3 regions of the Bacillus cereus group sp. BfR-BA-01383 genome follow, and region 2 is predicted to be linked to each of the others. Evidence: riboswitches for the same ligand, from Rfam matches in the RefSeq annotation. Region 2 holds a riboswitch; each other region holds the start of a gene.

Region 1 (4,542 bases), on a different contig from region 2:
TTTAAAAATGGTGTGATTAGGTATATACCATTAAAGTATTTTAGTGCCGTATCAATTAATTCTTCTGAAATACGAATCCCTTCCTCAATAGCTACTTCTTTGGTTTCATGTCCATCCATTCTCTCTCTTATTTCTTCAGGAAGAGTAATTCCTGGTACCTCAAAATGAAGGAAATCTGCATTTCGCTTACTTACTAATGGCATAATCCCAATAAAAATAGGTTGTTCCAAATGCTTTGTCGCTTCATATACTTCTTTAATTAAAGCAACATCATAAATCGGCTGTGTTAAAAAGTATTCTGCTCCGGCATCTATTTTTCGTTCCATTCGTTTTACTGCTGCTTTTAAATGTCTTACATGCGGATTAAACGCACCTCCAACTGAGAATCTTGTTGCCGGACCAATTGATTTCCCTAAAATAGAACGACTGTCGTTCATCGCTTTAATCATTTTAATGAGCTCGATAGATGACAAATCATATACAGAAGTTGCACCTGGAAAATCACCAACACGCGCTGGATCACCAGTTAAAGCTAACACTTCTTCCATACCTAATGCTGATAATCCCAGCAAATGAGACTGCAGTCCAATGACGTTATGATCTCTACACGTTAAATGCGTCAATACTGGAATATCGTGCTTCGTTAATAACGCACCCATAGCCATATTCGACACGCGAGGAGATGCTAATGAATTATCTGCTAGAGTAATAGCGTCTGCCCCAGCTCTTTTCAACGCTCTTGCTCCCTCAAAAAACCGCTGTGTGTCTAGCGTTTTCGGTGGATCTAATTCCACTACAACCGTCGTTTGTTTCTTTGCCTTCTCTGCAAGAGTGACATGTGCTTTTGAACGTTTCTCGTGTGTATGAACTACTTTTGGTCTTTGAATCGTCTCCTTTTCTATTACAGGTGTAATATTCGCAATAGCACGCTTCATACTTGCAATATGTTCCGGTGTAGTGCCACAACAACCACCCAATAACCGAATACCTTGCTCAATAAATTTTGGTGTCATCGCTTCGAAATATGCTGGACTTCCCTCATATACGTAACGTCCCTCCACATAATTTGGGAGACCTGCATTCGGATATGCTGACAAGTAGCCATTTTGAGGAATCGATATCATTTTAAATGCTTCCGTCATATGAAGAGGCCCTAGTTGACAGTTCAATCCAACAACATTTGCACCGCAATCTAAAAGCTGTTTTAATATTTCATTTACATCATTTCCATTTTGAGTCGTACCTGCCTCATGTAGCGCTAATTGGGCTACAATCGGAATGTTTGTTTGTTTTCGTAACACCTTAACAGCATGAAGTAATTCAAATTCATCATAAAAAGTCTCTAATAGTAATCCATCAACTTGTTCGTCTAGTAAAGCACCTGCCTGCTCAAGTAGCATAAATTCTCGTTCTATATCAGTCGTTGTAACAGCTCCGATATGTTTCATGCCACCAATTGTTCCTAAGATTGCATTTTTTTCTGTCACAGATGCTTTCGCCAGTTTTACCGCCGCTCTATTAATTTCGATAACTTGATTTTCTAAACCATACATACGTAATTTCGCTTCATTTGCTCCATACGTATTCGTTTGAATCACATCTGCTCCAGCAGCTACATATTGTTTATGAATCGATATAATTAAATCCGGATCAGATATATTCAATTCTTCGAAACTACTTTGCAAACCATGCGAATGTAATAATGTTCCAACCGCACCGTCACCTATTACAATTCCTTTTGATAATAAATCTAGTAATTTCACGAATCTCCCTCATTTCTATCAATATAAAAACCCCCTCTTCACCTTGAAGAGGGGGACATAATTGTTCCGCCTCTTATTATGCAAAACATTCGTTTTGCAGGTATTAGCACCGTTTCAAACATTTCGTTTAAAGGTTGCCGGGTTTCACAGGGCCTTTCCCTCCACCGCTCTCAATAAGAGTTTGTCTATATATTTTATTTATGTAGTTAAAAGGAAATGCGTTCCCCTTTTAACAATGTTTGTTAATTTTTTAATAAATTTAGCATGCACAAAAATAAAAGTCAATGATAGTTGTTGAAAAATAAAAATTATTTAAAATAAAGTTGCAATTCAATTATCTTTTGTTGTAAAGTTAAAAACATAATAAAATTTCATACGAACATTCTTATCTAGAGAGGTAGAGGGACTGGCCCTATGACGCCTCAGCAACCATTAACATTCATTCGTTAATAAGGTGCTAATTCCAGCAAATTGTGAAAGATTTGACAGATGAGAAGAAGACTCTATTCAAACCGAAAGCCTTCTTCTTAGAAGGCTTTTTTTATTTTATCTCGATTGGTGAGGGCTAATAGTCAGTAGGTGCTGCCCCCCACTGATTAAAGTTTCACTTTATATTCACTTCATTGTTCAATTTAAAAAGGAGGAATTTTCACATGTCAACTATCGAAACAAAACTAGCACAAATAGGGAACCGTAGCGAAACTACAACAGGAACTGTTAATCCACCTGTTTATTTCTCAACAGCTTATCGTCACGAAGGACTTGGTAAATCTACTGGCTTTGACTATTCACGAACTGGTAATCCAACTCGCGGTATTTTAGAGCAGGCAATCGCAGAATTAGAGCATGGTGAACAAGGTTATGCCTGTAGCTCAGGAATGGCAGCTGTTCTCCTCGTCCTTTCTTTATTCCGATCTGGAGACGAACTTATTGTATCTGAAGATTTATACGGAGGAACGTATCGCTTATTTTCCGAACATGAAAAAAAGTGGAATATTCGATGTAGATACGTAAATACACAATCTATTAAACAAATTGAGCACGCTATCACACCTCAAACGAAAGCCATTTTCATAGAAACTCCGACTAATCCATTAATGCAAATTACTGATATTGCCAATGTCGCAACTGTAGCCAAAAGACACGGACTACTTCTTATTGTAGATAATACGTTCTATACACCTTATATACAGCAACCATTAACAGAAGGTGCCGATATCGTTCTTCATAGTGCAACAAAATATTTAGGTGGACATAACGATGTACTAAGCGGACTTGTCGTTGCAAAAGGGAAAGCACTTTGTGAAGAAATCGCTCATTATCATAATGCTTCAGGGGCTGTCTTAAGTCCATTTGACTCATGGCTATTAATTCGTGGTATGAAAACTTTAGCTCTTCGCATGAGACAACATGAAGAAAATGCGAAAGCAGTTGTTGCTTATTTAAATGATGAAGACGGTGTGACAGATGTATTTTATCCAGGAAGAGGCGGTATGATTTCATTTCGTCTTAAAGATGAAACATGGATTAATCCATTCTTACAATCTTTATCCCTAATTACATTTGCTGAAAGTCTTGGTGGTGTAGAGAGTTTAATGACTTATCCGGCAACACAAACACATGCTGATATTCCTGAAGAAATCAGAACGGCAAACGGTGTATGCAATCGCCTTCTTCGATTTTCCGTTGGCATTGAAAATAGTAACGATTTAATTCAAGACTTAAAACAAGCCATTAAACTTGTAAAAGAAGGTGTACAAATATGAGTTATTCTATAGATACACTTTTACTACACAACCAATATAAACATGACTCGCAAACAGGGGCTGTTAACGTTCCCATTTATAACACATCTACATTTCACCAATTTGATGTAGATACGTTCGGAAAATACGACTACAGCCGATCTGGTAATCCAACTCGTGAAGCTCTTGAGGATATTATCGCTTTATTAGAGGGCGGAACAAAGGGATTCGCATTTGCATCAGGTATTGCAGCGATTTCTACTGCATTTCTCCTACTTTCACAAGGTGATCACGTACTCATTTCAGAAGACGTATATGGAGGAACTTATCGAATGATAACTGAAGTTCTCTCTCGCTACGGTGTTTCACATACATTTGTTGATATGACTAATTTAGAAGCAATAAAGCAAAACATTAAACCGAATACGAAGCTCTTTTATGTAGAAACACCATCTAATCCACTTTTAAAAGTAACAGATATTCGAGAGGTTTCTAAACTCGCAAAATCTATTGGTGCTCTTACTTTTGTTGATAACACATTTTTGACACCGCTATTCCAGAAGCCACTTGATCTCGGCGCCGATGTCGTTCTTCATAGTGCCACAAAATTCATTGCTGGTCATAGTGATGTTACTGCCGGATTAGCGGTCGTAACAGATGCCGAACTCGCTCAAAAACTTGGATTTTTACAAAATGCATTTGGCGCTATTTTAGGACCTCAAGATTGCTCTCTCGTGCTTCGCGGTCTAAAAACATTGCATGTACGTCTTGAACATTCAGCTACAAATGCCAATAAAATTGCACATTATTTACAAGAGCACGCTAAAGTTAAAAATGTCTATTATCCGGGATTACAAACACATCTCGGCTTTCATATTCAACAGTCCCAAGCCACATCAGCCGGTGCTGTCCTATCTTTCACTTTGCAGTCAGAAGATGCTCTCCGCCAATTTTTATCCAAAGTTAAATTACCTGTTTTTGCAGTTAGTTTAGGCGCTGTCGAATCTATTCTTTCCTATCCAGCTAAAATGTCA
Region 2 (4,542 bases):
ACTCCCGCCATTGCCGTATAGCCTACTAAAGCAATTGTCGTTACCGTAATACCAGATACTAAGGCTGGTAATGATTCTGGAATTAACACTTTCAAAATAATTGTGCTTGTTTTTGCCCCCATTGCTTTTGAGGCTTCAATTACACCTTTATCAATTTCACGAAGTGCGATTTCAACCATTCTTGCATAAAATGGTGCCGCTCCGATAATTAAAGCTGGCAATGCCGCACTCGCTCCAAGAATTGTTCCAAGAAGGATTTTTGTGAATGGGATTAATAAAATAATTAAAATGATAAACGGTATAGAACGGAATATGTTTACGAACGCTCCAATCACCGTATTAATCGATTTGTTTTCCCATAAATTATCTTTCGCTGTCATGAAAAGTAACAATCCTAAAATAAGTCCTAAAACAAATGTGGCAAGAGCTGCGATTGCCGTCATATATAACGTTTCACCAGTTGCTTCTAACATTTGATTCCAATCAACATTTGTGAGTAACTTATCCATGTGCAATCACCTCCAGCTCTACTTGATCTTGATGAATTCCTTCTATCGCTTGCTGGATCGCAGTTTCCTCACCATTTAAATGAACGACTAAACTACCGTAAGAACCGTTATTCGTTTGTGCGATATTTCCTTGCAAAATGCTCACTTCTATATCACTGCGCTGCATTAATCTTTGAAGTACCGGTCTTTCTACAGCTTCACCGATAAACTGCAAGCGAATCACTTTTCCATCTGGGTATTTTTCAATTAAACTTTCAATCGTTTCATTTGTATCTTCAGAATCCGTTAACTGCTGTACAAATCGTTTCGTAATGTCCTGCTGCGGATTACGGAATACGTCAAGTACTGGACCCGTTTCTACAATCTTTCCTCTCTCCATTACGGCAACGCGATTACAAATCTTTCGAATTACATGCATCTCATGTGTAATTAGTACAATTGTTAAACCGAGACGCTTATTAATATCTAGAAGTAAATCTAAAATTTGATCCGTCGTTTCTGGGTCAAGAGCTGACGTTGCTTCATCACATAAAAGTACTTGTGGATTATTAGCTAATGCTCTTGCAATCCCGACGCGTTGCTTTTGTCCACCACTTAACTGAGATGGGTATGCGTCCCCTCTTCCCTCTAACCCAACAAGATGAATTAACTCATCAACACGTTTTCTTCTCTTCTCCTTATCAACGCCTGCAATCTCAAGTGGGAATGCGATATTTTCCCGCACAGTTCGTGACCAAAGTAAGTTGAAGTGCTGAAAAATCATTCCGATTTCTTGCCTTGCCTTCCGAAGCTCACTTCCTGTAATTGCTGAAATGACACGATTTGCAATTGTAATTTGGCCAGAAGTTGGTTTCTCTAACTGATTAAACAACCTGATTAAAGAACTTTTTCCGGCGCCACTATATCCGATAACACCAAATATCTCGCCTTTTTCTATTTTTAAATTGGCGTTATCTACAGCAGTGACATCACCGCTTTTTGCCTTATATATTTTCCTTACATTTTCTAATAAGATCATGATGTTCACCCCTTTTTTAAATAAAAAGCGCAAGCGGCTCGTTTAGAACAAGAGGACGTTGGAATCCCTGACGTAGAGGCGTTTTTTGCCTCATAGGAGGGGATGAAACGACCGACTGTTCTAGCCGCTGGAGCTAGATTTCATAAAACCTTAGATCGACTCCGCAATTTTTTATTTTTGATGCGTGTAGTCCATCGTTATAACTCCTTTTATTATTTGAATGTCCTCCACATTCAAACAACAAAAAAACCTTTCCGCTTTAGAGAAGCAGAAAGGTTTATATGCGTATATAACAACATTATCCCTCTCTCTCATCTCTCAAAGCATTTGCTTTGCAGGAATTGGCACCATTTCAACATAAGTTGACGGTTGCCGGGCTTCACAGGGCACAGTCCCTCCACCTCTCTTGATAAGAGAAATCAGATTTAATTTTCGTCTGATTTGTAATTTATGAAATTGTCTATATTTTATGAATTGAATTGTATCAACATCCACACACCATGTCAACAGAAATTTTCGCAAAAAATGAACCTTCAGAATTTTAAGCACCTACTGACATCGGTTTACATATATGGAACATCGATTCAACCAATAGCATCGTTCGATATGTTCCTAAATATTGTACACGTCCATCGTTTATTAGCATTTGCAATCGTACATTTCCGTTCACCAATTGCTCTACATCCTCTTCATCCACACAAACAATTTGTTCCGTTCCTCTTTCCTCTTTCAACAGTTCTATATAGTCTCTTGAAATTTGTAATGAATAACTCTCATCTCCAAAGCGAAAATTAACAGTTTTTTCTCCTTGTCTTAAAAGCGGTTCTAAATGATATTGACCATTAGCGTAATTTACAAATGATTGCAGCAAAGAATATAATTTCACCCTAAATCACATCCTTCATATCACTTTCTATTACATACCATTCCCTCTTACTAAAGAGCAATCCTGTTACTTTCGCTCGACAAATACTGTAACCATCCTGGTTCTCGACATATTTCCCAAGAAATATGTCGAGGCGGCAAAAACTTTGCCGCCTACTTTAATTCCGTATATAAATATTCAACCGAATGAAATGCATATATCTTCTTCATTAGTGTCCCATTTTCAAAAACAAGTAAGCACGGTACACTTTCGATCCCATACTCTTTTGCTAAATGCGGGGCATAATTTAAATCTAACATTCCAATTTTCAAATCTTCAATTGTCATCTCAACGACCGTTAACATCTTTTTTGCCAATTGGCATGTTCCACACATTGGAGTATACACATATAACACTGTTTTTTCTTCATTTTCTATTAGGGCTGTAGCTTCGGCTCCTGTCCAGTCAATCACTTCTATCATTCCTTACCGTAAATATTCTGTATAAACGTCAATGTCAGCTCCCCATAATACATTTGCTAAGTGTGAAGACGGCGCAGTTGCCACTTCTCGGTACGAGCGATCAATATAAATATGCTCTGCTTGTGGAAATTCTTTGCGAAATTGTTTCCTTAACTTTTCTCCAGCATCATCAGCATCCACTAGTACATACACTTCCTTATCAAAAAACTGATCAATGAGCTCATCCATTTTCGATAAACCAATTGTACCATTTGTACAAACAATTTCCACCGGTTCACGAATAATAGATTCAATCTTTCTTCTGTCTGATTTACCTTCTACAATAATGACTTTTTCTACATAAATCATATGTCATCACCCGATCACCATATACTATACAACCTTTAACTTAGTATATAGTATATTCGTTATTTTCATGTTGTTTCCTGTTTATTTTTGCAAAAGAAAAGCGGAGGCGACTGTTCAGCCCTGTTGGCTAAGGTTCTTTCGTACAGAAGATGCTTTTTTCTTCATAGGAAGAATCGCATCCTCAGTGAAAAAACTTTTTTCAAAAACCTTCTCCTATATAATAATTAATATATATGTGCTTTCAAATTCATTATGTAACACAAAATAAAAAGGACAGCACAAAGGCTGTCCTTTTTATTCGACTATAATTAGTCTTGGTTCGTCATTTCTGCATATTTTTCTGCAGTTAATAACTTCTCAACTTGGCTTGCATCAGAAAGTTCAACTTTAACCATCCATGCACCCTCGTATGGAGATTCGTTAACAAGTTCTGGTTGGTCACTTAATTCTTCGTTTACTGCTACAACTTTACCACTTACAGGTGCGTATAATTCAGAAACTGTTTTAACAGATTCTACGCTTCCGAATGGCTCGTCAGCTTCAATTGTTGCACCTACTTCAGGAAGTTCAACGAATACGATATCGCCTAGCTCACCTTGTGCAAAGTGAGTAATACCGATAACAACTTCATTACCTTCTGTTTTTACCCATTCGTGTTCTTCAGAGTAACGTAAATTATTTGGAATGCTCATGACTGTACCTCCAGTGAATGTATTAATTATGTAAAAATACCTTATTGGTACTTTTTCCACACACTTTCAAACTGCTCTTCGTTAAAACCAAGTGTTACACTCGTTCCATCTGTTACGATTGGACGTTTAATCAACATGCCATCAGATGCTAAAAGTTCGTACATTTCGTCTTCACTTGCATCTTTTAACTTATCTTTCAAACCAAGTTCGCGGTAACGCATTCCACTTGTATTAAAGAATTTTTTTAATGGTAATTCACTTTTTTCATGTAAATTACGTATATCTTCTTTTGACGGTGGATTTTCAACAATATGAATCATCTCATATGCTACATCGTTTGCCTCAAACCATTTCTTTGCTTTTTGACATGTGCCACACTTTGGATATGAATAAAATGTTACTGTCATAAATTCACCTACTTTTTTACTAACCTTTACCTTTATCATATAGAAAACGTTTTATTATTTCAAACGATTATTCGCTAAACTTTTACTTATTTCGTGATAAATTTTAATAATCCTGCGAATTTTTCTTATTTTTCCGCCATTTTCAAGGGAAAATAAACATATAATTTTTTTTTAGAATCTTTTCGCCAACTACACCGAACATATATCTTAAACAAACGTTT
Region 3 (4,542 bases), on a different contig from region 2:
TAAAACGCCTTCTTCTTGTAGAAATTTTGATACTTCCACCTCATTTTCAATGCGAGTATTTACTTCATGAATACGAATTTGCGCCATTAGAAACGCCTCCTTGAATTGATAATAGTTTTATATGAAATTGGAATAAAAACTCATAAGCTTCTAATCTTTTCTTTGCATCAAAGCTATCTCGGCCCCATACGGTAATACCATGGTTACGGATTAATATTGCTCCCGAATCTCCTTGTATATGCTTTCGGAAGTTTTCTCCAAGAGTTGGGATATGGGCATGGTTTTCGATAATAGGAATGTGAATCGTTGCACCTTCTTCCCAAATATCAAGAGCTTTAATAATTTCTTGATTTTGAAGGGTGACTGCATCACTATACAAATTTGTGATGACATTGTTATCAGTTGTATGAATGTGAAGTACGCACCCGGCATTCGTATTGTTATAAATATGTGTATGCAATATTGTTTCTGCTGAAGGGCGTAATTCAGTCTCTAATACGGGAACTCCTAAATGATCTACTAATAGAAAATCATCTGGAGTGGTTTTTGTTTTATCTTTACCGCTTGCTGTAATAAGAAAAGTAAGTGGCTCGTGACTAACCTTTATAGAAATATTACCACTTGTTGCTGGAAACCAATTTCGTGTTGTTAACTCTTTTTTGATCTCGCTTAAGTCATACCATTGACGAAAAAGTTGTTTCATAATTTCACCTCCAACAAATGTTTTAATTCAGCTTGAACATCCTGAAATGTTTCAAACGGTGTATAAGCAATACGATTTTCTTCACATTTGGTAATAAGAAAGTCGCGGGCAAATACTTTATCCGCTTGTTTCGCAGCTTGTAAATCAGTAATTGAATCTCCAATTACAATATGGAAGTCATTTGTATCACTTAATTTACGGATTAAAGATGATTTACATAATCCGCAATGATTTTGACAGTGATGATCACAAGGGTGAGGCCAATTAACTGTAATGCATTCGTTTGAAAAGTCTGTTTTATTACAGTAAATTTGCTCTTTTGGAATAATTCCTTGTAAGAGTGGATAGACGAAGAAATCCATTCCGCCTGATATTACGTAAAAAGAAATATTATTTTCATTTACAAATTGTATAAATTCACGAAAGCCACTACGAATTTCAGCAGTTTCTTTTAAAAATTGAATCATATCATCGTGTAGATTAGTAGGTAGCAATTGGAATAATTGAGAAACACCTTCTTGAATAGATAGCTCTTGTGATAAAATTCTATTCTTTACTTCTTCTGCTTCTGGTGGTGCGAATTTTTCCATAATGGACATAATGTTATCGTTATTTGTAATCGTACCATCGAAATCACAAAACACTTGAATACTCATAATTTCACCCCATGTGAGGGATTTCCCCATATTTGTAGTGCGCTATGCAAATTTATTTCATCTACTTCATGGAGTGGTTTTCCTTGCAAAGTAGCTTCAATTGCAGCACGGAATGCTTTGCCACCGCCCTGCGCTCCATTCGGATGCCCATGAATCCCACCGCCAGCATTAATAACAACATTTTTACCGAAATCTCGTAGAATAAAGGGAACGAAACCAGGGTGAATACCAGCAGATGGAACGGAAAAACTTTTCTTGAAAAATGCATCGTCTTCAGTTAAATATTTTGAGATGGTAAGAGCCTCTTCTTTTTCTAACGCAACGCTGCCATATGGAGAGGGGAATAAAGAAAAATCAGCACCAGCATAACGAAGCAGCTTTCCAAGTAATAGTGGAGACGAGATCCCATATAACTTGGATGCTGAATAAGCACCACTTACAGCAGGGTGTGCCATGATAGGAACTGGGATTTCGTCATCTTCTGCAAGTGATTGTAGTACATCTAGTCCGTAAGCAAATACGTTAAATAATAGAATATCAGCACCAGCTTGTACTGCACGTTTCGCATTTTCTTTTAAATCAAAAGTTCGTCCTGTTAAATTTACGGCATATAACGTTTTATGGCCGTGTGTTTCATATACAGATTGTAAAACTTCTTTTCCAGATACAATTCGCTTTGTTAGTGGTGTTAATGAATTCTCAAATAAAATTTCATCATCTTTTACGATATCCACACTACCACTTGCTTGATCGCGTAATTGCGTTTTTAAATATCCAATATTTCGTCCAATCATGCCTTTAAAAATACTCATTAAAAGAGGACGGTCATACACTTGTAAAAGGTTTCGAATGCCATCTACACCAAATTTCGGGCCAGGAAAATGCTTTTTTAACTCATCTGAAAAAGTTAAATCAATTAATTTCACTTCGCCATCAAGTGATAGCTTTCCGAATGTAGTTGTTAAAATCGCTGGTAAATCTGGACTGAAGTTTAATAATGGGTATTCTATTTTAATAATCCCGCGTTTTACTTTTTTACGTAGATACGAATTGATATGTTCTTGTTCATCTAATTCCTCAATATGAATGACATTGCCTTTATGTTGTTTTAATTGTTCTTGCAATAAGTGTGGCAAATGAGTCCAAGAGCCAATTGTTAAACCGAGTGCAATTTGCTCAGCTTTTTTTTCTAAGTTATGTGAATCGTCATGGATTAAATACGTCGCTATAATTCCGCTCATTGTTATAACCTCCTAGTTAAATAAAAAAACCTCTCAGCTAAGGAGAGGTTTTTTTACAACCAGCTCCTTATCTGTCAGCGTAATGCTGCGAGAATTAGCACCGTGTCTACGATTGTAGATCGGTTGCCGGGTTTCGTCGGGCTCGTCCCTCCACCTGCTCTTGATAAGAAGTATTTAGAAATGTTTAAATTTTTAAGATAACTGAATTTTGTCAGATATTTTTTATGTTGTCAACGATTTTTTGAAAAAATTTAATTTATCAATTCGATGAATTGCTTCTCGTAATCTATCTTCTGTATGCAAGAGACCAACACGGACATACCCTTCGCCATGCTCACCAAATCCAATACCAGGAGCAACTGCAACGTGTGCTTTTTCTAGTAAAATATCAGAAAATTGCTCAGATGTATATCCTTCTGGTACAGGAAGCCATGCGAAGAATGATCCTGTTGGAATATCAACATTCCAACCAATTGAGTGACAAGCTGAAATAAGAGCATTTCTCCTAGATTCGTAACTATTTACAAGATCTGTTACACAAGACTGTGAACTTAATAGTGCTTCGCGGGCTGCGTCTTGAACTGCACCAAAAATACTAACATACATATGATCTTGCAATAGGTTAATTGTTTCGATGACACTTTCATTCCCGACTGCAAAAGCAATACGCCACCCAGCCATATTGAAAGTTTTTGATAATGTGTAAATTTCAATTCCTGTATCTTTAGCGCCATCTGCTTGCAAGAAACTAACGGGTCTTTGACCATCAAACCCGATAGCACCGTAAGCAAAATCATGAACAACTAATATATTATGTTTATTAGCAAAATGAATGGTTGCATCAAAAAAATCTTTTGATGCAGTAGCGCCAGTAGGATTGTTTGGATAGTTTAAAAACATTAACTTTGCGCTCTCCGCAATAGAGTCATCAATTTTTGTATAATCCGGTAAAAAATTATTTTCTGCAATAAGCGGCATTGTTTCAAAGTGTGCCTTTGCTAAAGCAACTCCGGATAAATAATCTGGATAGCCTGGATCTGGAACGAGAATAGTATCACCAGGGTTTGTAAAACAAATTGGTAATTCTACTAATCCAGCCTTTCCACCAAACAAAATAGCAACTTCAGTTTTTGGATTTACTACTACATCATATTCACGTAGATAGAATGTTGCCACAGCTTCTTTTAAACTTTCATGTCCGCGAAATGGCGGATATTTATGATGAATGGTCTTTTCGGCAGCATCTTGTAAAGCTTTTACGATATGCTGTGGTGTTGGTTGATCTGGATTACCTTGACCTAGATTAATAACATCGTGACCAGCTGCAACGACTTTGTTAACTTTTGCAACAAGTGAAGCAAAAAATTGTGTTGGCAATGATGTTACTATCTCAGAAGGTTGAAATAATTTCATACTTTCCACCTCTTTTGAAAGTTGTTACAATTCTAGTGACAAATGATATAATCTTTCCAGTATTTTGTAAAGAAAAAAATAAGAATGGGGCTGACAAAATGAAAGTCGCATGTATTCAAATGGATATTGTCTTTGGAGATGTAGAAAAAAATATTGAGAACGCTAAAACTAAAATTAGTGAAGCGATGAAGGAAAGACCAGATGTTATTGTTTTACCAGAACTATGGACAACAGGATATGATTTAACGAGACTTTCTGAAATTGCAGATAGGAATGGATTAGAAACGAAAGAAAAGTTGAAAGAATGGTCGAAGCAATATGGTGTACATATTGTTGGTGGCTCGATAGCAAAGCAAACAGAGCAAGGTGTTACAAATACAATGTATGTTGTAAACAAGGAAGGAGATCTAGTCAATGAATATAGTAAAGTGCATTTATTTCAGCTGATGGATGAACATAAATATTTAGTAGCGGGTAATGAGACAGGTGAATTTAAGCTAGATGATGTAGAGTGTGCTGGCACAATTTG

What was found. A riboswitch is a leader RNA that binds a small molecule or an ion and turns the genes downstream of it on or off. The one in region 2 is predicted to bind S-adenosylmethionine.
Region 1: another riboswitch for S-adenosylmethionine. It lies ahead of metI (cystathionine gamma-synthase/O-acetylhomoserine thiolyase); the one in region 2 lies ahead of MR065_RS18150 (methionine ABC transporter ATP-binding protein).
Region 3: another riboswitch for S-adenosylmethionine. It lies ahead of mtnW (2,3-diketo-5-methylthiopentyl-1-phosphate enolase); the one in region 2 lies ahead of MR065_RS18150 (methionine ABC transporter ATP-binding protein).

The regions. Positions count from the first base shown of each region.
Region 1 covers NZ_JAKUFP010000001.1:278,823-283,364, forward strand. Annotated here, with positions in the region: gene MR065_RS01630 (bifunctional homocysteine S-methyltransferase/methylenetetrahydrofolate reductase) at 1-1,763, opposite strand, end outside; SAM riboswitch class I at 1,834-1,943, opposite strand; SAM riboswitch class I at 2,146-2,259, shown strand; gene metI (cystathionine gamma-synthase/O-acetylhomoserine thiolyase) at 2,417-3,529, shown strand; gene metC (cystathionine beta-lyase) at 3,526-4,542, shown strand, end outside.
Region 2 covers NZ_JAKUFP010000021.1:22,752-27,293, reverse strand. Annotated here, with positions in the region: gene MR065_RS18155 (methionine ABC transporter permease) at 1-509, opposite strand, end outside; gene MR065_RS18150 (methionine ABC transporter ATP-binding protein) at 502-1,527, opposite strand; SAM riboswitch class I at 1,836-1,943, opposite strand; gene MR065_RS18145 (hypothetical protein) at 2,069-2,413, opposite strand; gene MR065_RS18140 (thioredoxin family protein) at 2,566-2,874, opposite strand; gene MR065_RS18135 (toprim domain-containing protein) at 2,878-3,222, opposite strand; gene gcvH (glycine cleavage system protein GcvH) at 3,531-3,914, opposite strand; gene MR065_RS18125 (arsenate reductase family protein) at 3,956-4,321, opposite strand.
Region 3 covers NZ_JAKUFP010000001.1:102,185-106,726, reverse strand. Annotated here, with positions in the region: gene MR065_RS00595 (1,2-dihydroxy-3-keto-5-methylthiopentene dioxygenase) at 1-87, opposite strand, end outside; gene MR065_RS00590 (methylthioribulose 1-phosphate dehydratase) at 65-703, opposite strand; gene MR065_RS00585 (2-hydroxy-3-keto-5-methylthiopentenyl-1-phosphate phosphatase) at 700-1,359, opposite strand; gene mtnW (2,3-diketo-5-methylthiopentyl-1-phosphate enolase) at 1,356-2,600, opposite strand; SAM riboswitch class I at 2,665-2,770, opposite strand; gene MR065_RS00575 (pyridoxal phosphate-dependent aminotransferase) at 2,823-4,013, opposite strand; gene MR065_RS00570 (carbon-nitrogen family hydrolase) at 4,028-4,542, shown strand, end outside.